2 regions of the Chroococcidiopsis cubana SAG 39.79 genome follow, and region 2 is predicted to be linked to the other one. Evidence: riboswitches for the same ligand, from Rfam matches in the RefSeq annotation. Region 2 holds a riboswitch; the other holds the start of a gene.
The links. Region 2 has a riboswitch for cobalamin ahead of DSM107010_RS13265 (HupE/UreJ family protein). Riboswitches for the same ligand answer to the same signal wherever they lie in the genome.

Region 1 (7,065 bases), on a different contig from region 2:
ATCCTCAAGCAACTCCGCCAGAAATAGGAAATCCAGAGGTAGTTAAACAACAATTGCTGGCTAGCTTATCTCAGAACGAGCGATCGCTTCAAGCCCAAGCAGCTAGCCGCGAAAATAATCTTGGAACGCAAATCAAAAATACAATCAAAATATCTTTAGGAGCGCTCATCTCTGGAACTTTCTTTCTAGTTATTTGGCAGAAAACCCGCAAAATCGTCAACCAAAGTCAATTTGGATCGTAGGTGCAGAATCAGAGAGCAGGGAGCAGTGACCAGTGACCAGTGACCAGTGACCAGTGACCAGTGACCAGTTAACAATCCACTACACCCCACACCCCACAACGCACCGACCTCCCACACGGCGCTGGCTCCCCTACACCCGCATCAACACCCACCACTTTCTTACCAATTACCAACTACCAACTACCATCAGTGCTAACTTCTAGCTTCCCACTCACTTTTTCCAATCATAAATTTCCTTGCCACTAAGCAGAAATTATGTTAATAAAGTCGAGATACAAGTTAAAGTAGCAGCCAGCAGCAAGGGTGATGAATTCATTCTGGAAATCGTCAGGAATATTACTGGGAATAAGCTTGGGGGCGATCGCGCCATTGCCAAACTCAAACTCAACGTTACAAATAGTTACGGCTCAGCCTTCTCAAGCTCTGCTAGAACTGGGTTTAACGCGAGCGACAATTGACCAAAACGATCGCGCGATCGCGCCAAATACTGCATCTCAAGACACTGTTCAAGACACTGTGACAACTCCCAGTCTGTGGTGGGCAAAAGAGCAGTTTGGTGGAGATTTGCTGAGTCATTGGCTGGCTTATCCCGCTCAACAAAATGGCGATTCAGGACGCATCGACTTGCAAGTAAAACGGCAAAATTGGAATTCTTTAGACTATATTCAACAATACGAGTTCGTGCATCATTTTGGTACTGATGCTATGGATCGCGGCTATAATCTGAGAGTTTTCAACGAGCAAAAGCAACTTCTAGCCACTTACACTTGTGACTTCAGTGCTATTCCAACTCAATGTCAGATCGATCTTGATGCCAACAGCAAATCGATGATTCGTGGCGGAAGTCAGTTTGGGATGATGCGGTAATTGGTAGTTGGTAATGGGTAATTGGTAGTTGGTGAAAGGCGCTCTTGCGCTCTTGCGAGAGGTTTCTTTGCGACTCTCCCTCAGCAACCTTGCGCTCCCGATCGCTCCCTCAGCTCTCTTCCCCCTGCTCCCTATCTGGTAAAACGCATAATTTCTCGCCCTAAAGTTAGCAACCCTGTCACGCCTAAAGAGACAAAAAAGACGTAAGGATACCAGTATTGGTGAATTTGTTGCTGGCGGGTAAGTTGAGGATGCAGGGTGTAAATAAACAAGGTTAGTAAAGCGATCGCCAGTGCGCCAAAACCAACAAAACTCAAGCCAACTAAGATTCTGGCTGGCTGTAACTCCACATCGCTAATCGCATCGAGATCGATTTCTGCTAACACGCTTAACGAGTCTTCCGCAACCTCTGAAGCCGATTCGATTTTAGCTGCTAATGGCTGCGATACAACTGGGACGATCGCGGCTACAGCTTGACGGCGGATTAATCCTTCCGTATCTCGTAATATTTCTAAAGGTTTGCGATCGGTAATTTCAATCGATTCGCGATCGCTGACTTGATACCTGACTTTCCGTCTAATAGGCTGGTATTTCGGCTCGAAGTCCATAAGACACGCTGAAAACTAAGCTGAAAAAAATAGAGACGTAACATGGCACGTCTCTACACTTTAGCTTTTAGGCAGTGTTTTTTTGTAATTCCTCTAACCGTGCTAGAACTTCCGTGCTGTGAATGGCAGGATTTACCTTCACAAAAGTTTCGCGTAAAATCCCATCTGGGTCGATGAGAAAACTATGACGCATCGAAACAACACCAATCCACGAACCGTATGCTTTACTCACTTCCCCTGTGGTATCTGCAAGCAAAGGGAATTTTAACCCTTCTGAATCGCAGAATTCAGCATGGGAATCGGATAGAATCAGCACTCACGCCAATAATCTGAGCATTTTTGTCGATGTATTTGGGTAAGTCTTGCTGAAACCGCTTGGCTTCTAGGGTACAGCCTGCTGTAAAGTCCTTGGGATAAAAATAAAGTACGACCCACTGACCGCGCAAGTCGGAAAGGGAAACTTCTCCATCTCCCGTATTGGTAGGTAGGGTAAATTGCGGTGCGGGTTGGTTCACTGGTGGTAGTTTACCCCCAAGCGCTAAGGCTGGGGTAGCAAAATGACACCAAACCAAAATAGACAAGCAACACGCAAAAACAGAAGTTAAAAAAGTACGACGAGATATCATGATGTCAACTGCAAGTCAGTTAACATAAGTTTACATTAGTCATCGCTGCGATCGGAATCCGCAGGTAAAGATGGTTCTACGTGAGATGCAGGTGGTGATTCTGCTTCTGATGTGATGCTCTCAATATATTGACTATCGAGCAGAAAAGTACCGCGATCGAACCGGACGACCCAATATCCCCCAGGACGGCGATCCGTAACTATCCCTTCTTCCCGCAGACGAATTGTATCGGGAGGACGCAGCATCGGCATCGGCTCGGCGGTTTTAATGTAAGGTGGCAAGGCGATAACTCGGACCGTTTCGCCTATGGTGAATTCTTTTGTCATTGGTAATTGGTAATTGGTAATTGGTCGTTGGTCGTGAGTCACTAGTTATTCACAAATGACAAATGACGGATGACTAATGACTATAGGCACTCATATTTGATTTCTGAAATATGCGTAAGTGCGTTACGCGACGCGATTGCACACCCTACTGTACTAATAACCAACCATCATTACCCATTACCTATTACCAAATCCATTATGGAACTTGCCAGATTTTTTGATGATAGTCTACCGCATTAGCGTAAGGATCTACAGGCGGGTGGTGATGGTCGTGGTGGTGATGATGGTGATGGTCGTGGCTATGAGAATGCGTGTCACCTGCTACAGCTGCTAGGCGGAATTTGCACATCTCGCAATTCATCTGGACTTGACCTAAATGGGTTTCGATTTCTCTCTCTCTGAGAATGCTAAATAGGAGCGGATGCAGTCCTATTTCTGGCAAACAGGCGATTTCAATTTGGGGATATTTTTGTTGCTGTTGAGCTGCGACATCAAAAATCTTTTTAACTAGCGTACCCGTAAAGAGAAAGTGAGGTAAAACAACAATCCGTTTTGGCTGATAGAGTAAAGCACGTTGGAACCCTGCTTCTAAGCGCGGGTGCGTGATGCCGATAAAGCAGGTTTCTACAGTAGCATAGCCGCTACCTTCCCAGAGAATACGGGCGAGCTTGCAAGCGTCGCCATTAGCATCAGGATCGCTAGAACCGCGACCGACAAATAATAATACAGTGTCTGCACGCTGAATTTGAGGATGGTCTATTTCTGCTAGACGCGATCGCCACAAATCGAGAATTCCGGGCGTAATCCCAAAATGCCGTCCGTAGTAAAATTTGAGCTGCGGATGTCTGGCTCTAGCGCGATCGAGTTCGTTAGTTACATCAAATTTGTTATGCCGTGCGGCAAACAGCAAAATTGGCAGCACGGAAATTTCCGTAAAACCCTTCTCGATGCATCGATCTACCCCTTCCTGAATTGTTGGTTCCGTCAGTTCCAGAAAGCAGGGTAGAACTGGTCTAGAGGTATCTAAAGCTTGGTATGCAGAGGCAAAATCTAGCAAGCTCTGCCGTCCAGCTTCATCTCTAGTTCCATGACCGATCAGTAATAGAGGACGCTGTAGCGGCAGAGGTGGTAATTGCAAAGAAATATCTTCCAACGGAGTTAAATGGCGATCGCTAAGCATTGAGATTTTAGCTCCTTTCCCGTGCGACGCAGGAAATAGCGTGAGCGGATAACAGCACAGGCATTCTGGCTTACTATTCGTCATCGTTCATCAGTCATTTATCATTTGCAGTTAGAGCAACAAATGACAAGTGACAAATGACAAGCGACAAAATCATTTACAGCTGCGGCACAGCCTCGGACTTACACCGATGTTTCCCTATGCTATTACAGTTCACTTGTGCCTAGATATCTTAACTGATTTGACCTACAACAAAAATACTGGGGGAGGGGGTATCAGTGACCAGTGACCAGTGACCAGTGACCAGTGACCAGTTATCAGGGAGCAGGGAGCAGTTGATTTTGACTTTTGAATTTTTTGACTTTTGACTTTCTTAGAGTTCGCCTCTTTGTCCCTTCCAGCCTCGTTCTTGTCTCATTTGCTGTAGTTGTTGTTGCTGTTGTGGGGTTAATACTGCATCAAACTGAGATTTGGCAGATTGACGAATTTGTTGCATTTTGGTTTTCTGCTCTGGAGTTAGGTTGAGAGAAGCTAACGCTTCGCGACGGCGTTGTCTGCTTTCTCTAACGGTTTTGAGTTGTTCCCGCTGTGCTGGTGTCATAACTGCTTCGATTTGGGTGCGGGTATTGCGACGGATTTCGGCAATTTTATCTCTTTGTTCCTGAGTTAGCCCCAGTTTTTCAAGTCGAGGTGGAATTTTATCTTGAGCTTGGGCTATTTGCAATCCTGGTGCAACGGGTTCAGCTTGAGCTGCTAGCGGTACGGTGGCAATACTCAAGGCGATCGCGCTGGCTAATAAAGGGATAAGTTTAAATTGCATGGTAGCGTTCTCTGGCGTTTCTAAGATTTGATATCACCATCATAAAAATCGAAAAACCGCGATCGCCTGTGGAGAAAGTAACGAATTTAACTATTACTTTAGTCATGATGGTCATTGGTCACTGGTCACTGGTCACTGGTCACTGACCACTGGGTGCAGTCCTGCGGTAGTCTAGATCGAGTGACTCAGATTTAAGCTATAAATGCTGCTTTAGTATGTCCTCTAACGCCTCACCCACGGTTTCCAGCCCTACCCGCACAATTCGCATCGGTTCGCGCAAGAGCCAATTGGCTTTAGTTCAAACTTATTGGGTGCAAGAACAACTGCAAAAAGCTTTTCCAGATCGCACTTTTGAAGTCCACACCATGTCTACTCAAGGGGATAAAATTCTCGACGTTGCCCTTGCCAAGATTGGTGATAAAGGGTTATTTACTAAAGAGTTAGAAGTGGGGATGCTCAATCAGGAAATTGATTTTGCCGTACATTCCCTGAAAGACTTGCCGACTCGCTTACCGGAGGGGTTGATGTTGGGAGCGGTCACAGAAAGAGAAAATCCGGCAGATGCTTTAGTATTACATTCTAAGTATAAAGATAAACAATTCGATACATTGCCAGAAGGAGCCGTCATCGGGACTTCCTCTTTACGCAGACTGGCACAACTACGCTATCACTTCCCCCACCTAGCATTTAAAGATGTGCGTGGTAACGTAATTACACGCCTGCAAAAACTCGATGCTGGAGAATATGATGCCCTAGTATTGGCAGTAGCGGGACTACAAAGACTAGGATTAGGCGATCGCGTCGATCGGGTCATTCCAGCAGAAATCTCCTTGCACGCTGTCGGACAGGGCGCTTTGGGAATAGAATGTCGTGAGGGTGACGAAGAAGTCTTATCTCTAATTAAGGCGATCGAAGACGTACCCACACGCGATCGCGCTCTTGCCGAACGTGCCTTTTTGCGGGAATTAGAAGGTGGCTGTCAAGTGCCTATTGGCGTTAACACTAGCCTTGAGGGAGATGTGCTAACTCTCACGGGTATGGTAGCTAGTTTAGACGGGCAAAGATTGGTTAAAGATACCGTAACTGGTGCGCCTACAGAGGCAGAAAAGCTTGGCATCGAATTAGCCCAACGCCTTCGTCAACAAGGAGCGCAAGAGATACTAGCCGAAATCTTCGCGCAAATTCAACGCGGACAGGTATTGTAGAGACGTTACGTATAGAGACGTTACATGTAACGTCTCTATACAGAGCGACCTTTACCAATCTACTCACCACTCACTACTCACTAAACATGCGAATTTTGTTTGTTGCCGCAGAAGCAGCGCCAGTCGCCAAAGTTGGCGGAATGGGCGATGTCGTCGGAGCGTTACCGAAAATTCTTAGAGAAATGGGGCATGACGTGCGAATTTTTCTGCCCTATTATGGCTTTCTACCAGACAAAATGGAGATTCCCCAAGATCCAATCTGGTCTGGAGCTGCCATGTTTCAGGATTTTAAGGTTTACGAAGCCGTGCTGCCTGGAACTGATGTCCCCTTGTATTTATTCGGGCATCCGGCATTTGCACCCCGTCGCATTTATTCTGGGGAAGACGAACACTGGCGTTTCACTTTGTTTGCTAACGGCGCAGCAGAATTTTGCTGGAACTATTGGAAACCCGATATTGTCCACTGTCACGATTGGCATACAGGGATGATTCCCGTTTGGATGCACCAATCGCCTGATATTACCAGCGTATTTACGATTCATAACTTGGCTTATCAAGGTCCCTGGCGCTGGTATTTAGAGAAGATTACGTGGTGTCCTTGGTACATGCAAGGACATAATACAATGGCAGCGGCGGTGCAATTTGCCGATCGCGTGAATACAGTTTCTCCAACTTATGCCAAACAGATTCAAACGGCAGCTTATGGCGAAACTCTTGAAGGTTTAATGTCTTTTATTAGCGGTAAATTATGGGGTATTGTTAATGGAATTGACGTTGATGTTTACAACCCAGAAAACGATAAATATATTGCTAAATCTTTTACAACTGAAACGCTAGAACAGCGGAAGCCAAATAAAGTTGCCATTCAAGAAGAAGTGGGGTTAGAGGTAAACTCCAAAGCCTTTTTAGTGGGAATGGTGACGCGGCTGGTAGAACAGAAAGGCATCGATTTGGCAATCCAAATTTTAGATCGATTTCTCTCGTATACCGATGCCCAAATTATTATTTTAGGCACGGGCGATCGCTACTACGAAACTCAATTATGGCAGATGGCATCGCGTTTTCCCGGGCGGATGGCAACGTATTTACTCTACAATGATGCCCTTGCCCGTCGTATTTATGCTGGTAGCGATGCCTTCTTGATGCCAAGTCGATTTGAACCCTGCGGTATCAGTCAAATGATGGCGTTGC
Region 2 (17,597 bases):
TTAACACTTTTACCCGTGAAAACCATTAGCTTGTTGTGTATTAGAATTAAGATTTTGTATTTTTTCTATTTTTGATTCTGTATCATTAGTTACATTAAATCAAGATTTCCTGACAAATCTAAATACAGCAAAATACAGCCCAGAAAATTCAAACAATGCAACTAGGGCAAAAGTATTGCCAGTAAAGGGATTGAGTCAAACTGAGTGCTTGAACTGATGCGCTCTCAGTGACTTGACTTCAGATCGCTCCATCTCCGTCCAACCCTTTAAATTTCAGTATATTTTATTGCATATCGGTAAGTATATTTAGGTAAGCAAGCATTTTAGTTGCACTTACCTTTGCATCATAGACATCACTCGCGCTTAACTAGAATGTCCGTGGTTTCAATTGATAGTTAGCCCTTGTCGATCGCCATAAGTATTGAACAGAGCTAAGAGCTACTCGGATTCAATTTATCGCTTATCTGGCTTAACGTAAAGCAGCGAACAAAAAAAGGATCTTCCTTTGAACGAAATATTACCTGTTGTTCGATACCTGTTATCTGATACCTGTTGTTTGTATGCAGGGCGAGATGACTGTTATTCATGCTTTCAGCACAAACTCGGAGATCGTGAACTACAAATTAGCTATGTATTTTTGATAACCTATCTGTTCTAACTTTGCTTGCTTTTCCATCACAGTATTTGCCAAGCTTTGACGATATTTTTGTACCTTTGTCAATAACTCTGGTTGATGAGCTGCCAAAATTTGTACGGCTAACAAGCCAGCATTTTTCGCATTACCGATCGCCACTGTAGCTACAGGAATCCCCGCAGGCATTTGCACGATTGAATAAAGCGAATCTAGCCCCTGTAAGTGACGGCTAGCTACGGGAACGCCAATCACGGGTAGGGGTGTGAGAGCAGCAACCATACCTGGTAAATGGGCAGCACCACCAGCACCAGCAATAATAACTTTGAGTCCGCGTTGATGAGCAGATTGGGCATACTCTACCATTCGTTCTGGGGTACGGTGGGCAGAAACGATCGCCACTTCTACGGCTAAAGCAAATTCTTCGCAAACTGCGATCGCATCTTGCATTGTCGGCAGATCGGAGTCGCTACCCATAATAATGCCAATTTGGGGTTGAGTCATAAGAGGAGTGAGGAGTGAGGGATGAGGAGTGAGGAATGCATTGGTTCGACCTGGCGAGAAATAGAGAGATAGGGTTAGTTATAAACTAAATTGGCACTGGAATTTAGATAGATTTTTTGGATAAGGGTGACCGCTCGATGACTCATGCAGTAGATATTATCAACGCTCGCGTGCCTGGTTACGCGCAATTGCAGGGAATTCGGATCGATCTACACGGTCAAATTTCCGCAATTGAACCAATGGATCGATTTATTAAAAAAATTCCGCCTGCCGATTTGCAAATTATCAATTTAGCAGCAGATTGGATATCTTTGGGTGGAGTCGATTTGCAGATTAACGGGGCGCTAGGCTTAGCATTTACAGATTTGCAACCGACCGATATCGATAAACTGCAAAAAATCTCTGAATACTTGTGGCAACAAGGCATAGATGCTTATTTACCCACATTAGTGACGACTTCTGGAGAAGATATACAGCGATCGCTAGCTGTTATTGCTAACTATATGCAGCGGCAAACCACATCTCTACCAACTGCCCAAGTTTTAGGAGTCCACCTTGAAGGACCATTTTTAAACCCACAAAAGCGCGGCGCTCATCCAGCAGAATATTTATTACCGCTGACAATTCCATACATTCAGCAACTTTTAGGCGAATACGCTCGTATAGTCAAAGTTATCACCCTTGCCCCAGAATTAGATCCCACGGGCGAAGCCATAACCTATTTGCGTTCTCTCGGTATAACAGTCAGCCTCGGGCATTCGCTTGCCACGGCAACTCAGGCGGAACAAGCCTTTAAACTAGGGGCAACAATGGTGACTCATGCTTTTAATGCCATGCCGGGACTCCACCACAGAGAACCTGGATTGTTAGGTGCTGCCTTGGTACATCCTCATGTGAAATGTGGGTTAATTGCTGACGGACAACATATTTGCCCCACAATGATTCAAGTATTACTTCGCGCTGGCTGTTACGAACGAGGAATCTTTCTTGTCAGCGATGCCTTAGCACCTCTGGGGCTTTCAGACGGTGTTTATCCTTGGGATACGCGGCAAATAGACGTGAAAAACGGTACGGCTAGACTGTTCGATGGTACTTTGACTGGTACGACTCTACCACTACTCGTAGGAGTCCAGAACCTAGTTCGCTGGGATCTTTGTGACGTAGATACAGCGATCGCACTTGCCACCACCGTACCGCGACAGGCGATCGATCTTCCCACAATTCAACTCGGTACTCCCTTTCATCAACTCCTACGCTGGCAGATAAAACCAGACAGCAAAGAACTGACGTGGAAGAGATTGCAGTGACATATAGTGATAAATTTAAGGTTTGTGAACCAAAATAATAACCTATCTATATGACTGCAACAGACGATAAAACGATTGTTAAAGAATATTTCAATACAACGGGATTCGATCGCTGGCGACGGATTTATGGTATTACCAATGACGTTAACAAAGTCCAACTCGATATTCGCAACGGACACCAACAAACTGTAGATACTGTTATTGGTTGGTTGCAAGCAGATGGCAATTTGTCAGAAATATCTATTTGCGATGCAGGATGTGGAGTGGGTAGCCTCAGCATTCCTCTGGCGCAGGCAGGTGCTAGGGTGTACGCTAGCGATCTGTCAGAAATGATGGTAGCAGAAGCCAAAGACAAAGCTAGAGCAGAATTGGGAGATTTGGTCAAGAATCTGACTCTGACCGTGCAAGATTTAGAAACACTAAGCGATCGCTATCATACTGTGATTTGTCTTGATGTTTTAATCCATTATCCTCAAGAACAAGTAGAGCAAATGATTTCTCATCTTTGTTCTTTAGCACAGACGCGCATAATTTTGAGCTTTGCCCCAAAAACTTTTGCGCTTAGTTTGCTGAAAAAAGTTGGTAGTTTCTTTCCTGGTGCAAGTAAAGCTACCCGTGCTTATTTACACCCAGCATCAACAGTCATCAAAATTTTAGAAAAAAACGGTTTTTCCGTGCAGCGTCAGGCAATGACAAAGACTCGCTTCTATTTTTCTCGTTTAATAGAAGCAACTCGAAAATGATTTCCAAATCGGAATTAATTATAAAGCCAGCGATTCCTTGAATTAAGAGATGAAATAATAAGAAAGTCTGGAATATAGGTTATTGGCTGATGGGTCAATTCTTTCTGGCGATCGCTGCTATATTTGGTGGTTTATCTGTTGGTGTAGGAGCCTTTGGCGCTCATGCTCTAAAAGAAAAATTAACTGAGCGATCGCTAGAAATTTTTGAAACTGGTGCTAGATATCAAATGTATCATGCTCTAGCACTTCTATTCGTGGCTTTATTAATTAGAACCAGTGGCGAAGAATTTGCTCAGCCTGCATTAATAGCCGCTGGCTGGAATTTTATTATTGGAATTCTAATTTTTTCCGGCAGTTTGTACGCCTTAAGCTTAACAGGAATTAAGGTCGTCGGTGCAATTACTCCACTAGGAGGAGCAGCTTTTATTGCTGGGTGGGGTGCATTGGCGATCGCTGCCTTAAATAATAAGTAAGTTAAGTAAGTAGTGAAGAGTGGCGATGAACGCTGGTGGCTAGCTACTCACAAATGATAAATAACAAATTCATCTGTCGTAAGTTGAAATCTCCATATCTGTCTCTAGCAAGGTTAAGTGAGGCGATCGCTGCACTAAAACTATAAGAGAGGTTACAAAAGTTTACCTCGCCAGCTAGCAAGCAGCAATTATTGCAATCGGAGAGTTTTATGACTTACGCGACTGATGAAAGTACAAAGCGATCGCTAGAGCAGTTTAACCGTTATGATGCCGATACCAAACTTGGATTGTTGTGGTTTGGGTATCTCGATCTTAAAGATAAGCTAACACCTGCAAACGAGACTTCCACACAGGATACCGCAGCAGCAGTATTCGATCAATTTGTTGCACTCTCACAAGAAGAACAGCTGCAAGCACAGCGCGATATTGTTAATCGTGCTGACACAGATCTTAGCCGTGCCTACAGTGCTTTGGCTTCTAGTGGCAAATTAGATCTTTGGTTGCGCTTAGCACAAGGAATGGAAGACGGTAGAATTATTGGCGTACCATCTGATTACGAACCACCCGCAGAAACAAATGAGTTTGTAGAGCAAATCAAACAGCTTGAATTTGAGCAGCGGCTTAATTTTATGCGTAGTGCCGTTGTCGAGATGGGTGCTAAATAAGCGAGCGCCATTTTCAGAATAATTAAGACAACACGTTAAATCGTAAATAAGCATTGGGGCGCACGGCTGTGCGCCCCTACTTATGTAAAATATGATTTAGCGATCGCAGCTAATAACCAGGTGATGACTATGAGTTCCGCCGCAATTCTCCAAAACTACATTAACGGTGAATGGTGCGACTCTAGTGCAACTGAATATCTAAAAGTCATCAATCCTGCCACAACCGAGTTACTCGCTCAAGTTCCCTTGGGGACATCTGCCGACGTAGATCGAGCTGCTACCGCTGCTGCTAACGCTTTTAGTAGTTGGCGACGCACTCCAGCCACGGAGCGAATCCAATATTTATTTAAACTCAAAGCTCTATTAGACGAAAATTTTGAAGACATCGCTCGGACAATTACTCAAGAATGTGGCAAGACTCTAGAAGAGTCAAAAGGGGAAATGCGCCGAGCAATTGAGAATGTGGAGGTTGCCTGCGGTATCCCAATTTTAATGCAGGGACAGTACTCGGAAGATATTGCTAAAGGAATTGACGAATTTGTCATCCGCCAACCTGTAGGAGTTGCCGCAGTTATTGCACCGTTTAATTTCCCGGGAATGATCCCGTTTTGGTTTTTACCTTATGCGATCGCCTGTGGTAATACATATATTATCAAACCTTCAGAGAAAGTCCCGCTGACAATGCAAAAAGTCATGCACCTGATAGAACAAACGGGACTACCAAAGGGTGTTGTCAATTTGGTTAACGGTGCAAAAGAAGTTGTCGATGCGATTTTAGATTCTCCCGTGATTCGGGCGATTAGTTTTGTCGGTTCTACACCTGTGGCTCGATACGTATACAGTCGCGCCACTGCCAATGGCAAACGCGCCCAATGTCAAGGAGGAGCAAAAAACCCAGTCATCGTATTGCCAGATGCAGACATAGACATGACTACTCGAATTGTTGCCGATAGTGCTTTCGGTTGTGCGGGACAGCGTTGCTTGGCGGCTTCGTTAGCGGTGACGGTAGGAGAAGCAGGAAAAACATTTACAGAGGCGATTGCTCAAGCGGCGACTTCTCGCGTTGTCGGTTATGGTTTAGATTCAGGCGTGCAGATGGGACCTGTAATTACAGCTGAAAGTCAGTCGAGAATTAAGCACTTAGTAGAGCAAGGCATCGCCGCAGGGGCAAAACCATTAGTAGATGGTCGAGAATCGCTAATTTCTGATTATCCTGATGGTTATTTTATTAAACCGACAATTTTACAAGATATCGATCCAGCAGGTGCGATCGCCCGTACTGAAATTTTTGGTCCCGTTTTAGGACTGATTCACCTCGACAGCATAGAAGCGGCGATTCAGTTTATCAACAGCGGTCAGTATGGTAACATGGCTTGCCTATTTACCTCCTCTGGTGCAGCCGCACGAAAATTCCGCTACGAAGCAGAAGTTGGTAATATCGGGATTAATATTGGTGTTGCCGCACCGATGGCATTTTTTCCCTTTAGCGGTTGGAAGGAAAGTTTCTTTGGGGACTTGCACGGACAGGGACACCATGCAGTTGAATTTTTTACCCAGACTAAAGTTGTTGTAGAGCGCTGGCGACAAAATTGGTCGAGACAGTTTTGAAAAAGTCAAAAGTTAAAAGTCAAAAGTCAAAATAATATCGCCTTATACGTACGCTAATATCTTAACAACCCAGAACTATTTAGACCTGGTGGCAGTGTCATTTTTGTAGTTCTTATGCTAAGTTCTTTTTCATTTTGAGCGACTTTAAACAATTTTGCGAACGGTTCATAGTTTAAATGCCTCGAAAGTCATTGGTGGTGACTCTCTGAGGCATTTGGCTTGTTATACGATATATAGATGGCTCGGTTATTCCCAGTAGGATGTAGCTATCTTTCTAGCTAGCAACCGTAACTTTACCAATCATTCCAGCACCACGATGAGGTTCGCAGTAGAAGGTGTAGTCCCCAGCAGGAGCATCAGCGGGAATAGTGGTTGAAACTGATTGACCTGGGGTCATCAGTAGTTGCTTGTGGGACAGAGATTTTGCCAGATCCGCACTCTTGTTAGGAGTGCCAGCTGTATCGAAAACAACGTTGTGGGGAGGCACTTTGTTGTTTACAAACTCAATGGTGTCCCCTGGCTTTACAGTCAGCTTGGATGGCTCAAACGCCAGCATCCCTTTATCTGTACCTAACTTAACTTGAAAAGTTTCAGCAGCGGCAGGGGCAGAAAAGAATGCAAAGCTACTAGCAACCAAAACGATGGTTAAAACAGCTAAACCCAAGCGCCGCAAAGTTGCAGCAAATAGTTTCATGACCTTCTCCAAACAGGTTTGACAATTCGTCATACTTAATTTTATCAACTATGGATGTTAATTCTTCATTCTCTTTCTGGCTAATTTATTCTCACTCTCACGACATAGGCTTAAAAGCAGCAGGCAGCAGTCGGAAGTAACCCATAACTGGTTGCTGTGAGGCGGTTGCTGTGAGGCGATCGCCTCTGCTTTTAGCCTCAATAGGTGAAACCCGAAGCCACAGCTTTTAATAAATCTGTAATATCTTCATAATCCGACTAGCAGGATCACGGAAGAATTCCCAAAATTTTAAGCTTATTTTAATAAATAGAGATGCGCTCCTAGAACTATAAGTAGCTACTGCTAATTACAATTCAGCCGCACCGGATAAATTTGGTGATGTTCAATAGCTGCTACCCAGTCATTTGTGCTTCATCTTTACCAAATGACCAATGACAAATTTATTGTCAGCTTTATCTAAAATTTCTATTTGACCATATATGAAACAATTACTGAGGCTGTTTCTTCCCCTTGCTGGAATAGCTCTATTTCAGACAACCGCGATCGCTCAAGAAGCAGATGGATGTTTTATGCTTGACTCTGCCGGACAGACAATTGACTTATCTACTGTTTGCGGTCTACCAAAAAAAAATTCGGCTCACGCTAGCGAATTTCAAGCAAAAATCAAGCGTCGTGAAAGTGGAATACCAGTTATTGACGTAACTTTTAACGGTCAGCAAAAATTTGAGATGCTTTTAGGATACTGGGGCTTCTCAAACCACAATCACGACGGAGATGGCACAAGCGTTAGGAGTCGTTCCAATTGGTACGCACAAAGCACAAATTGCCAATGGCGATATAGTAGAATTCCCCATTGGACAGGTAGCTTCAATGAGTGTCGGCAAGGCTATAGTTCGCGAACCAAAAGTTTCGATTACTGAAGGAGATCCACTATTGGGACAGAACTTCTTTGAAGATTATGACGTAACGATTAGGCGAGATGTAGTGGAATTTCAGCCGCGTTGATCGGTTCTCGCAAAAACTTGGTCGTACTGCGAGACAATTTCTGCAATGACTTGAGTAATACTCTTGCCATCAGTAATAATCTCAACTGCCCCAGCAGCTTTTTTTAATGGCGCAACCTCGCGATTGCTATCCTGCCAATCTCGCGCGGCAATATCCCGTTCTAGTTGTTCCAAGCTCACCTGTGGCTGTCCCTGAGCTAAAAAGTCTTGCTGCCGCCGTTTAGCTCTTTCTTGCACGGAAGCCGTCAAGAAAATTTTCAGGTCGGCATCGGGAAAAACCTGCGTGCCGATGTCTCGTCCTTCCGCCACCAAGCCGCCTTTTTGTCCCCACTGCTGCTGTTGCTTGACTAAAACGTGCCGCACTTCTGGAATTGCCGCGATCGCAGATACATTTGCCGTTACTTCCAAACTGCGAATCGCTGAAGTCACTTCGCGATTGTTAATCCAAACTCTTACGGGTTGCGCTGCATCTAGGCTAGCAGCCAGTTGAATTTCGCACCGATTTGCTAATTCCGCGATCGCACACCGATCCGTAACTGAAATTCCCGACTCTAAAACCAACCACGTTAAGGCGCGGTACATAGCTCCCGTATCGAGGTAGACTAACCCCAACTCCCGCGCTACCGACCGCGATACAGTTGATTTGCCGACTCCTGCCGGACCATCAATGGCGACAATCGGCTGGCGATCGCGCAAAATTATATTGTCGATTAACCGCGTCGTTCCTACTCGTGCGGCAACCGCGATCGTGCCTGCTTCCTCTACTCTGTTCACTGGTCGTAACGTATCAGGATGTACTAACTCCAGATACTCTACTGCCACTCCCTTAGCCAGCGCAAGTACTTGCTCTACAGTTGTTAATAAAGTTTGGCGATCGCGCTTTCCAGCAATAAAAGCTGCTTGAGCGTGCTGCAAACCGCGATATATATATGATGCTCGTTCTCTTTGTTCTGGGGTTAAATACTGATTGCGAGAACTCATTGCCAACCCCGATGCTTCCCGCACTGTAGGACAGCCGACAATCTCGACTGGTAAACTTAAATCTCGCACTAACCGCCGAATAATGGCTAACTGCTGTCCGTCTTTCTGACCAAAATACGCTCGGCTCGGCTGGACAATATTTAACAATTTAGTCACGATCGTCGCCACACCCTGAAAATGCCCTGGACGCGATTCACCGCACAATACTGAGGTCATTTCTGGGGGTGGAATAATTTGGGTGAGTTGGTAGTTGGTAGTTGGTAGTTGGTAAGTGGTAATTACTCCCTTGTCTCCCTTGTCTCCCTTGTCTCCCCCCTCTCCCTTGTCTCCCTTTACTCTCTCCCCAATCCCCAGATCCTCGGCAGTGGGAGCAAAGATAATGTCAACGCCTGCTTGCTCGCAGAGTTGGCGATCGCTTTCTAGCTGACGCGGGTATTGTTGATAATCTTCTGTGGGACCGAATTGCAGCGGGTTGACAAAAATGCTGACCGCCACAATGTCATTTTCCTGCCGCGCCCGTTGCATCAAGCTTAAATGTCCGGCGTGTAAAGCACCCATCGTCGGAACTAAACCGACGGTAATCTCAGCTGAAGCGGCTAGATTTCGCTTAGCTTCTGCTTTCAACACGCTTAAGTAACAGCGTAATGCTGCAACTGTTGCAAACAGACGCACCAATACCCCCTCTGTTTTAGTCTCAACCCGACTCTATTGTAGAGCAGATCGGAAGAGGGGTGTGGGGTGAGAAGGAGCCAGCGCGCTGGCTCCTCCTCGCTCCTATCTTCCCAAGATTTCAACTCGCACGGGGGCAACACCCGAACCAGCCATGCCGAGGACGCGGGCGGCGGCGGCGGAGAGGTCGATAATGCGACCGCCAATGTAGGGACCGCGATCGTTGATGCGGACTACAATTGAGCGACCCGTTCCCGTGTGGGTGACTCGTACCCGCGTCCCGAAGGGTAAGCTTTTGTGGGCAGCAGTAAGGGCATTTTGGTTGTAAGTTTCGCCGTTAGCCGTGCGATTGCCGTGGAAACCAGGACCGTACCAAGAGGCAACTCCATTCAGGACGGCACGCACTGGTGCGAAAGCAATATTTTGTGGCTGCGATCGCTTGGGTTCTGGCATTCCTGCCACTTCTTTGAGGGGCGGAGCATTCCCTAAGAGTCGCCGCAAGCGGTTAGTGGCTTGTAATGCCTCGTCTGATAGTTTTTTCTTATTCTGCTCTGGTAGTCTGGTATCCGCATCAACTGCTACTAGTTTTCTGCCGTCGATGGCAATCTCATAGCGTTCTGATGCTTTTTGAGCATTAGATTTGCCAGTGTCTTTCCATTTGACTGTAATTTTGCTGGCATCGACACCATCTGCACTTATTTGGTTGAGTCTAGCTGCTACTGCTGCTGCCTGCCAAATGGGGGCATTATTCGCTGAAGTTGGTTCGATGCTGGGTAACTTGCCTGTTGTTGCTACTTGGGTTGTTTTGTCAGCAGCATTTTCGGCACTCTGGGTTTGTCCGACTTTGGTAGTTTTTGCTGCTTGTTTGTCGCCTAAAAACGTCAGTACGGGTATGTTACGCACGTACAGCGTCACTGCTTGGCGATCGCCCCTTTCGTGGGGTTGGATTCTGGCGACCGTGGCTTCTTTAGCTTTAGATTCGCCTCTGGACTGGGTTTCGCCTACTTTCTCAACATTCTGCGGTTGAGCCTGCACTGCTGAGGAGATCTCCTGTCTGTTATCTCTTGAAGAATCTGCATTCAGCGATTCTGCATAACATGACAGGGGTACGCCTACGGCAGTAGTAAGCAGAGCAACGGTTGTTAATAAAATTTGCTTTTTCATGCTTCCGTTGTGAATTGCACTCCTCGATTTCGGCAAGAGTTACGCGGGGACACCACTGAATGGTCTCAAACTGACCCACTAACTCGTACTCATTACGCTTTTATGTTGAAGTTTCAACTGCAACAGACTACCACGAAGTTTTTGCATTGAGGATCGGTAATGTCAAGGGGAAATTGTTAATTTTAATAAAAAGTTTTTGTAAAGCAAAGCATAAAACCTTTACAGAGAGGCAAAATCAGCTTTTCTGTCTCTCTAACCAAATAAATTATTTTTTAATAAAATTAATATTACTTAATATACTTAAAAAAGAGTAAAAGTAAATAAATATTGGTTTAAAACTTAACTTTTTAGCTATAAAGTGATATTTAAACAGGCGATCGCCCTCAAGCAACACGTAGAATGCTAATGCTGTCGCGCAGCAAAATTAAGATAAAATGCTGATGCGTGAAGCGGAGCTATCTGCCGCATTGAGGAAACTGGCAGCATGGATTATCGAGCAGCAGGGGTTAATGTTGAAGCTGGTAGAGCATTTGTTGAAGGCATTCGCCAGCTCGTGCATCGCACCCATCGCCCAGAAGTGATTGGGGGATTGGGAGGTTTCGGAGGTTATTTTCAACTCCCTAGCGGTTACACGGAGCCAGTTTTAGTCTCTGGGACAGATGGAGTCGGCACAAAATTGAAACTTTCTCACGCGCTCAACCGTCACGACACGGTAGGAATTGATTTAGTGGCGATGTGCGTGAATGATGTACTGACTTCTGGGGCAGAACCGCTGTTTTTCTTGGATTATTTAGCAACGGGAAAGCTCAACTCGGAGCAACTGACACAGGTAGTTAGCGGCATCAGTTTGGGATGTCAAAAGGCGGGGTGTGCGCTGTTGGGAGGTGAAACCGCTGAAATGCCTGGTTTTTATCAGGTAGGAGAGTACGATCTGGCGGGTTTTTGTGTTGGAATTGTGGACAAGAGCAAGTTACTCGATGGTTCTAGGGTACAAATAGGCGATGTGGCGATCGCGCTTGCCAGTCAAGGTGTCCACAGTAACGGTTACAGCTTGGTGCGGAAAATTGTTGAGGTGGGGGGATATGCTTGGAGCGATCGCCCAGAAGAGTTTTCCGGTCAAAGTTTGGGAGAAGTTTTCTTAACACCAACGCGGATTTATGTCAAGCCCGTATTGGGCGCGATCGCATCTGGGATCGAAATTCATGCAATGGCACATATTACGGGTGGGGGAATACCGGAAAATTTACCCCGTTGCTTGGATAAGGGACAATCGATTCGCGTGGATGCGAACAGTTGGACAATTCCCCCAGTATTTCAGTGGCTGGCGAAAGTTGGTGGAGTCAGTCAGAAGGAGATGTTCAATACTTTTAATATGGGGATTGGCTACGTGGCGATCGTTCCTCCCCAAGCTGTAGAAGAGACGCTGCGGTGGTTTGACTCTCAAGATGTCGAAGCGTTTGCAATTGGAGAGGTTATTGCTGGTGGTGGAACCGTTGAGGGTATACCTAAAGACTGAAATTCTCAAGGTAGAAAAGCAAGTGATGGTAACATAATTGTCATGAAACTTTAACTTTTGTGACAATCATTGCTCTGCCAATTTTTGGCTTTGGCTCTCCAAGCTAGATACTAAGTTTTTAGCATCTAGACATTTAGAGTGGGCAGTGAGTTGAAATACTCAAAACCCATGTCAAACCGCAAAGAACATCTTGAGCATTTACCTCACGCTGAAGCAGTCGATCGCACGATTCGTTTAAAGCAGCATAACCGCCTATTTGCCTTACTCTCGCTGGCGGCGGGTCTAATTTTTCTGCAAGGATATACGATCGCTCCCCTGATTCCGCGTTTGGCGGAAGTCTTTAACGTTCCAGTTCAAGAAATTGGCATTATCGTTCCAGCCTATATGCTGGCTTACGCGCTGATGGCATTGTTCTACGGCGTGCTGTCAGATCGATTTGGCAGATGGTCGGTGATTCGCATCTCGCTCATCATTTTTGTCATCTGCACGGCTTTGACTGCAACAGCTCAAACAGCTTCGCAAATGGTAATTTGGCGACTGCTGACAGGACTGGGAGCTAGTGGAGTAATTCCACTCACGTTTGCTTTGATTGGCGATTTGTTTCCATTCGACCAGCGAGGTAGCAAATTAGGGCTGGTTTTCGCAGCTATGGAAGGGGGAATGGCAGCGGGTTCTGCGGGTGGCGCGATTCTCGAACCGTTTATTGGGTGGCGATCGCTATTTATCGGAACGGCTGTTGTCGCTGCTTTCGTCCTTTGGCGGCTGCATCTTTACGGCGCTTTATTCGATACAGCTAAAGTAGAAAAATTACCGACGATTCGCCAGATATTTAGAGGCTATAGCCAGATCTTAAGCAGTTTTCGCGGCAAACGGACTTATGCCTATGTTTTATGGAACGGCATCTACCACTCTGGCGTGTATACCTGGCTGGGGTTGTACTTGTCGCAACGCTACAACATGGATGCATTGAGCATTGGTCTGACTATTCTCGGCTATGGTATTCCTGGGTTGCTGCTGAGTTCTCTAATTGGTCGAGCCGTGGATCGTTGGGGACGGCGTTGGTTGGTTCCAGCAGGATTAATTATGGCAGCCTTAGCGGGAATTGCAATGATTTTTGAGATTCCCCCGATTGGAACGACGATCGCGGTTCTCGTTTTATCTTTAGGGTACGACCTGACGCAACCTTTATTTGTGGGTATCGTGACTGACTTGGGAGATAGCAATAGTTTAGGTCAAACAATGGGACTGAAAGTATTTGTCTTGTTTACGGGATTTGGTATTGGCAGCTTAATATTCGGAGAATTGTTACGGTTTGGATTTGGAGTATCGCTGGCTGTATTTGGTGGCATTCAGTTGATTAGCGGCGCGATCGCAATTAAGCTATTCTGGCAGGAAGTCCCATATCGGTTGCGATCGAAATCGCCTTAGTGCTGAAAAACGCTCAATCTGTTGATTATTCATGGCAGATTTTCATTTTTTGCTTCAAGTACAGGTACTTTCCAAACCCGTCCTTGACAGTGAACTTCATCAGCAATTACACGAGTACCAGCTAGCAGTCGCATTAATTTTACTAACTCTTCCCTTTCTGTTGCCGTGAGAAAATCTTCACCAGGAAGACCGCTATGAGTGCCTTTTGGTTCGCCTCCTGCTGCTAAATAACGCTGATGAGATATGTCCAGCAGTTCTTTAACTCGTGCGTACTGCTGTTTTTCTGTTTCTGTAGATTTCATGACTCTAAAAACCATGTAATAGGAACGATTTCACCATTTGGTAGCAAAAAAGCGATTGGTAACACGGAATTAGGCGTTTCAATTATCCAAAAGCCTTGTTCTGGATCGTAAACCCTTCTTTGTAGTAGCTCTAGCGTTTCCAGGGCGTTCAGAATGAGATATTGGGCTTCAGTAGGTTCCACTATGATTTTATACTGGCTGACAGATTGCTTCTAGGGATTTTACACTGTGAAGCCGCTTGCTTAGTCCAACTTCCCCCAACAGCCAGAAGACAACTATAACTGCAATAATTCTAGAATCAGCAAAGTCCTTCATGCGGCGGTCATGGCTCAACGTTCTCGCTTTTCTAAACTCCTCAATTACCTGCGTCCCCACTGGAAACAAGTTCTCATAGGGGTTGTGGCTTTATTTGTAGTTAACGCCGTCGGAGTATACATTCCACTATTAATTCGCGACATTATCGAGCGCCTTCAGGGAGAATTTAGGTTCGACCAAGTCTTACAGTTTGTCGGATTGATAATTGTTTTGAGTTCTGTCATGTGGGTAATCCGCATGGTATCGCGGATTGCCCTGTTTGGTGCAGGACGACAAGTCGAATTTGACTTGAAACAAAAGCTATTTCAACATCTTTTGAAGCTGGAACCTACCTATTTCAACACAAATACAGCGGGAGATTTGATCAACCGCGCTACAAGTGATGTCGAAAATATTCGGCGATTGGTAGGTTTTGCAGTACTGAGTATTGTCAACACGATCTTTGCTTATGCGTTGACGCTACCTTTCATGTTACAAATTAATGTCGAACTGACTCTTGCTGCTGTAGCAATTTATCCAGTGATGTTGGTGGTGGTACAGTTATTTAGCGATCGCCTCCGTAACGAACAAGCAGAAGTCCAAGAAGAACTATCTGACATTAGCGAATTAATTCAAGAAGATATGAGCGGGATGGCATTAATTAAAATCTACGCTCAAGAAACAAACGAACGCCTAGCTTTTCGGCAAAATAATTCTAGGTTATTAGGGGCAAATTTAAAACTCGCCAAAACTCGTAATACTTTGTTTCCCCTAGTTGGAGGTTTTTCTTACGTTAGTCTGCTCTTATTATTGTGGTTTGGAGCGGGAAAAATTGCAAATAACAGTTTAAGTGTTGGTGATTTTATAGCACTCATACTTTATGTCGAAAGACTCGTTTTTCCCACCGCTTTACTTGGGTTTACCATTACAGCTTATCAAAGAGGAGAAGTCAGTATCGATCGCGTAGAATCTGTTCTGGCAGTCAAACCTCAGATTTACGATAAACCCGACGCGATTTCATTAGCAAAAGAAGAAATAAAAGGAAAGTTAACAGCACGCAATTTGAGCTATACATATGCTGGTTCTGGTACACCATCATTACAAAATGTCAGCTTTTCTATTCAGCCAGGGGAGACAGTCGCAATTGTAGGACCAATTGGTTCGGGAAAATCAACTTTAGCAAATGCTCTACCTCATCTCTTAGAAATTGACCCAGGACAATTATTTTTAGATGGGCAAGATATTACTCAAATTACATTGAAAGATTTACGTCGCGCGATCGCCTACGTACCACAAGATAGTTTTCTCTTCAGTACCACAATTAAAAATAATATTCGATATGGCGATCCGCTCGCAGAACAATCTGATGTAGAATACTGCGCCAAGCAAGCTCAAATTCATCCTGAAATTCTCAATTTTCCACAGCAATACGAAACAATTGTGGGCGAACGAGGGATTACCCTTTCCGGTGGACAAAGACAGCGTACAGCGCTTGCTAGAGCTTTGCTTGTAGATGCTCCGGTACTAATTTTAGACGATGCCTTATCTAGCGTTGACAATCAGACTGCAACAGCGATTTTAGATAATCTTTCCACAGGAACCGATCGCAAAACTGTGATATTTATCTCTCATCAACTATCAGCTGCGGCTACTACCGATCGGATTTTGGTAATGGATCGGGGTGCGATCGTTCAATCTGGCACGCATGAAGAACTAGTTCAACAACCAGGGTTATATCAAAATTTGTGGAACCAGCACCAATTACAAGAGATTTTGCAGTAAACCGGAACTAGTTGTAGTAGAACGCGCCAAAAGCAAGTGCAATGACGATGGGGATAATAATTGGTAGAGCAACTATCAATCCCCATTTACCAAAACGAATTTCTTGACCGTCAGATTTTAGCAGTGCAATTACACCCGCAGTTCCCATCAGAACCCAGATACAACCAAAGACGATAAAAATAATAAATTGAGAGTCTTCCATTTCTTTCAATTTAATTGCTGTTTAGTGCAAGTTTTATGCTGATAGCAACAGTATAGTATCTCCATTTCTGGTAGCTTTTTCCAACGCTCGGTCATAGCTAGATAATTTTGCCTTTCTACCCAATTTTTTAGTTGAGCAAAATTAAGAACAGTTTCGCCTCTCTCTCAGGATGCGATCTGATGGTATGATGAAGCCCTCAGTCAAATCGGTTCTAGCAGGGAGCAGCTGCTAGAGGTAATGGGGAAAGTTCGGTGTAAGTCCGGCGCTGTCCCGCAACTGTAATTGGTAGTTGGTAGTTAGTAATTGGTAGTTGGTAATTTTTGCTCAGAATTTCCCGACTCCCGATTCCCGACTCCCGCATGAGTCAGAATACCCACCGATAGAAATTGTTTAACTCACATCCTTCGCGAGGTACGGATGATGTCTAAAGTTTTGATGTCTCAAATTTTGCAACTATTTTGGCGCTACTTAGGGTTAATTGCAACCGCTTTGACGATCGCATTTTTTGCCCTACCTCAACCAGCTTATGCCCATCACGCGATTGGTGGCAAGACTCCAGTAAATTTATTTGAAGGTTTCTTGTCAGGACTGGCTCACCCTGTTATTGGCTTAGATCATTTCGCTTTTGTTGTGGCAATTGGATTACTTGCAGTCGGACAGCGGCGCGGTGCTTTAATTCCGGCTGGGTTTGTCGTGGCGGCGATGTTGGGGACAGTTATTCACGTCTTCCAAATCGATTTACCTGCGGCTGAGGTCGCGATCGCAGTTTCTGTTATCATCTTTGGGGCAATGCTGGTGTGGCGAGATCGTCCTCATTGGTTGATAACATTGGGGTTGGGTGCGATCGCGGGATTGTTTCACGGTTACGCTTACGGAGAAGCTATTATCGGGGCGCAAATGTTTCCTCTATTTGCCTACTTGTTGGGTTTTACTCTAATCCAATATGGTGTTGCTTTAGTTGCCTTTTTAGTAGGAAATTTAGCATTGCAGAAATCTGCTAATTCTAGTCCTGCTTGGTTAAGATTATCTGGTTTAGCAATCTGTGCAATTGGGGTAGTGTTCTTGACTTCCTCGGTGATGGGTTAAAAGTTAAGTAGTCACCTGTGGCAATCGCCGCCAGTGAATTAATTCACTGGCTTATAGCTCAAGTCGGATAAAGCCGACTACGATTGATTTCTAGTCTACTGAAGTAGACTTTTGCTGTTAGCCTCAGACTTAAGTTCGAGGCGGGTCTGAATACTAATTGAGAATGCTCACTGGTCACTGGTCAGTGATAACTGCTCCCCACTCCCTCAATACTTGTGAGACAATGCTGTTTGTCGATCGCAGGCTAATTTCAATTAGAATCCAATGGCTACAAAAATTCCCGTTACAGTCGTTACTGGTTTCTTAGGCAGCGGCAAAACGACTCTCATCCGTCATTTGTTGCAAAATAATCAGGGACGGCGCATTGCTATTTTAGTCAATGAGTTTGGTGAGTTGGGGATAGATGGGGAATTACTGAAATCTTGCCAGGTTTGTCCAGAAGAGGCGAAAGGTGAAGATAGCTTACCTCAGATTGTGGAATTAACAAATGGTTGTCTGTGCTGTACGGTACAAGAAGAATTCTTGCCGACAATGCTGGAGTTAT

Region 1: linked by a shared signal. The riboswitch ahead of DSM107010_RS29850 (sirohydrochlorin chelatase) and the one ahead of DSM107010_RS13265 (HupE/UreJ family protein) in region 2 are both predicted to bind cobalamin.

The regions. Positions count from the first base shown of each region.
Region 1 covers NZ_RSCK01000087.1:12,702-19,766, forward strand. Annotated here, with positions in the region: partial or broken gene hpsJ-A (HpsJ-like protein, cyanoexosortase A-associated) at 1-242, shown strand, start outside; gene DSM107010_RS38875 (hypothetical protein) at 296-445, shown strand; gene DSM107010_RS29830 (hypothetical protein) at 549-1,109, shown strand; gene DSM107010_RS29835 (hypothetical protein) at 1,241-1,717, opposite strand; partial or broken gene DSM107010_RS43210 (peroxiredoxin) at 1,785-2,343, opposite strand; gene sipA (regulatory protein SipA) at 2,379-2,669, opposite strand; gene DSM107010_RS29850 (sirohydrochlorin chelatase) at 2,866-3,849, opposite strand; cobalamin riboswitch at 3,892-4,085, opposite strand; gene DSM107010_RS29855 (Spy/CpxP family protein refolding chaperone) at 4,223-4,669, opposite strand; gene DSM107010_RS42520 (hypothetical protein) at 4,659-4,784, opposite strand; gene hemC (hydroxymethylbilane synthase) at 4,885-5,874, shown strand; gene glgA (glycogen synthase GlgA) at 5,961-7,065, shown strand, end outside.
Region 2 covers NZ_RSCK01000017.1:67,628-85,224, reverse strand. Annotated here, with positions in the region: gene purE (5-(carboxyamino)imidazole ribonucleotide mutase) at 617-1,135, opposite strand; gene nagA (N-acetylglucosamine-6-phosphate deacetylase) at 1,273-2,442, shown strand; gene bchM (magnesium protoporphyrin IX methyltransferase) at 2,493-3,185, shown strand; gene DSM107010_RS13330 (DUF423 domain-containing protein) at 3,275-3,658, shown strand; gene DSM107010_RS13325 (orange carotenoid protein N-terminal domain-containing protein) at 3,868-4,323, shown strand; gene DSM107010_RS13320 (CoA-acylating methylmalonate-semialdehyde dehydrogenase) at 4,453-5,931, shown strand; gene petE (plastocyanin) at 6,206-6,625, opposite strand; gene DSM107010_RS42930 (pepsin/retropepsin-like aspartic protease family protein) at 7,400-7,630, shown strand; gene DSM107010_RS13305 (bifunctional pantoate--beta-alanine ligase/(d)CMP kinase) at 7,618-9,282, opposite strand; gene DSM107010_RS13300 (septal ring lytic transglycosylase RlpA family protein) at 9,385-10,443, opposite strand; gene purM (phosphoribosylformylglycinamidine cyclo-ligase) at 10,928-11,959, shown strand; gene DSM107010_RS13290 (MFS transporter) at 12,128-13,387, shown strand; gene DSM107010_RS13285 (hypothetical protein) at 13,417-13,689, opposite strand; gene DSM107010_RS13280 (hypothetical protein) at 13,686-13,871, opposite strand; gene DSM107010_RS13275 (ABC transporter ATP-binding protein) at 14,014-15,765, shown strand; gene DSM107010_RS13270 (hypothetical protein) at 15,773-15,967, opposite strand; cobalamin riboswitch at 16,157-16,362, shown strand; gene DSM107010_RS13265 (HupE/UreJ family protein) at 16,385-17,053, shown strand; gene cobW (cobalamin biosynthesis protein CobW) at 17,318-17,597, shown strand, end outside.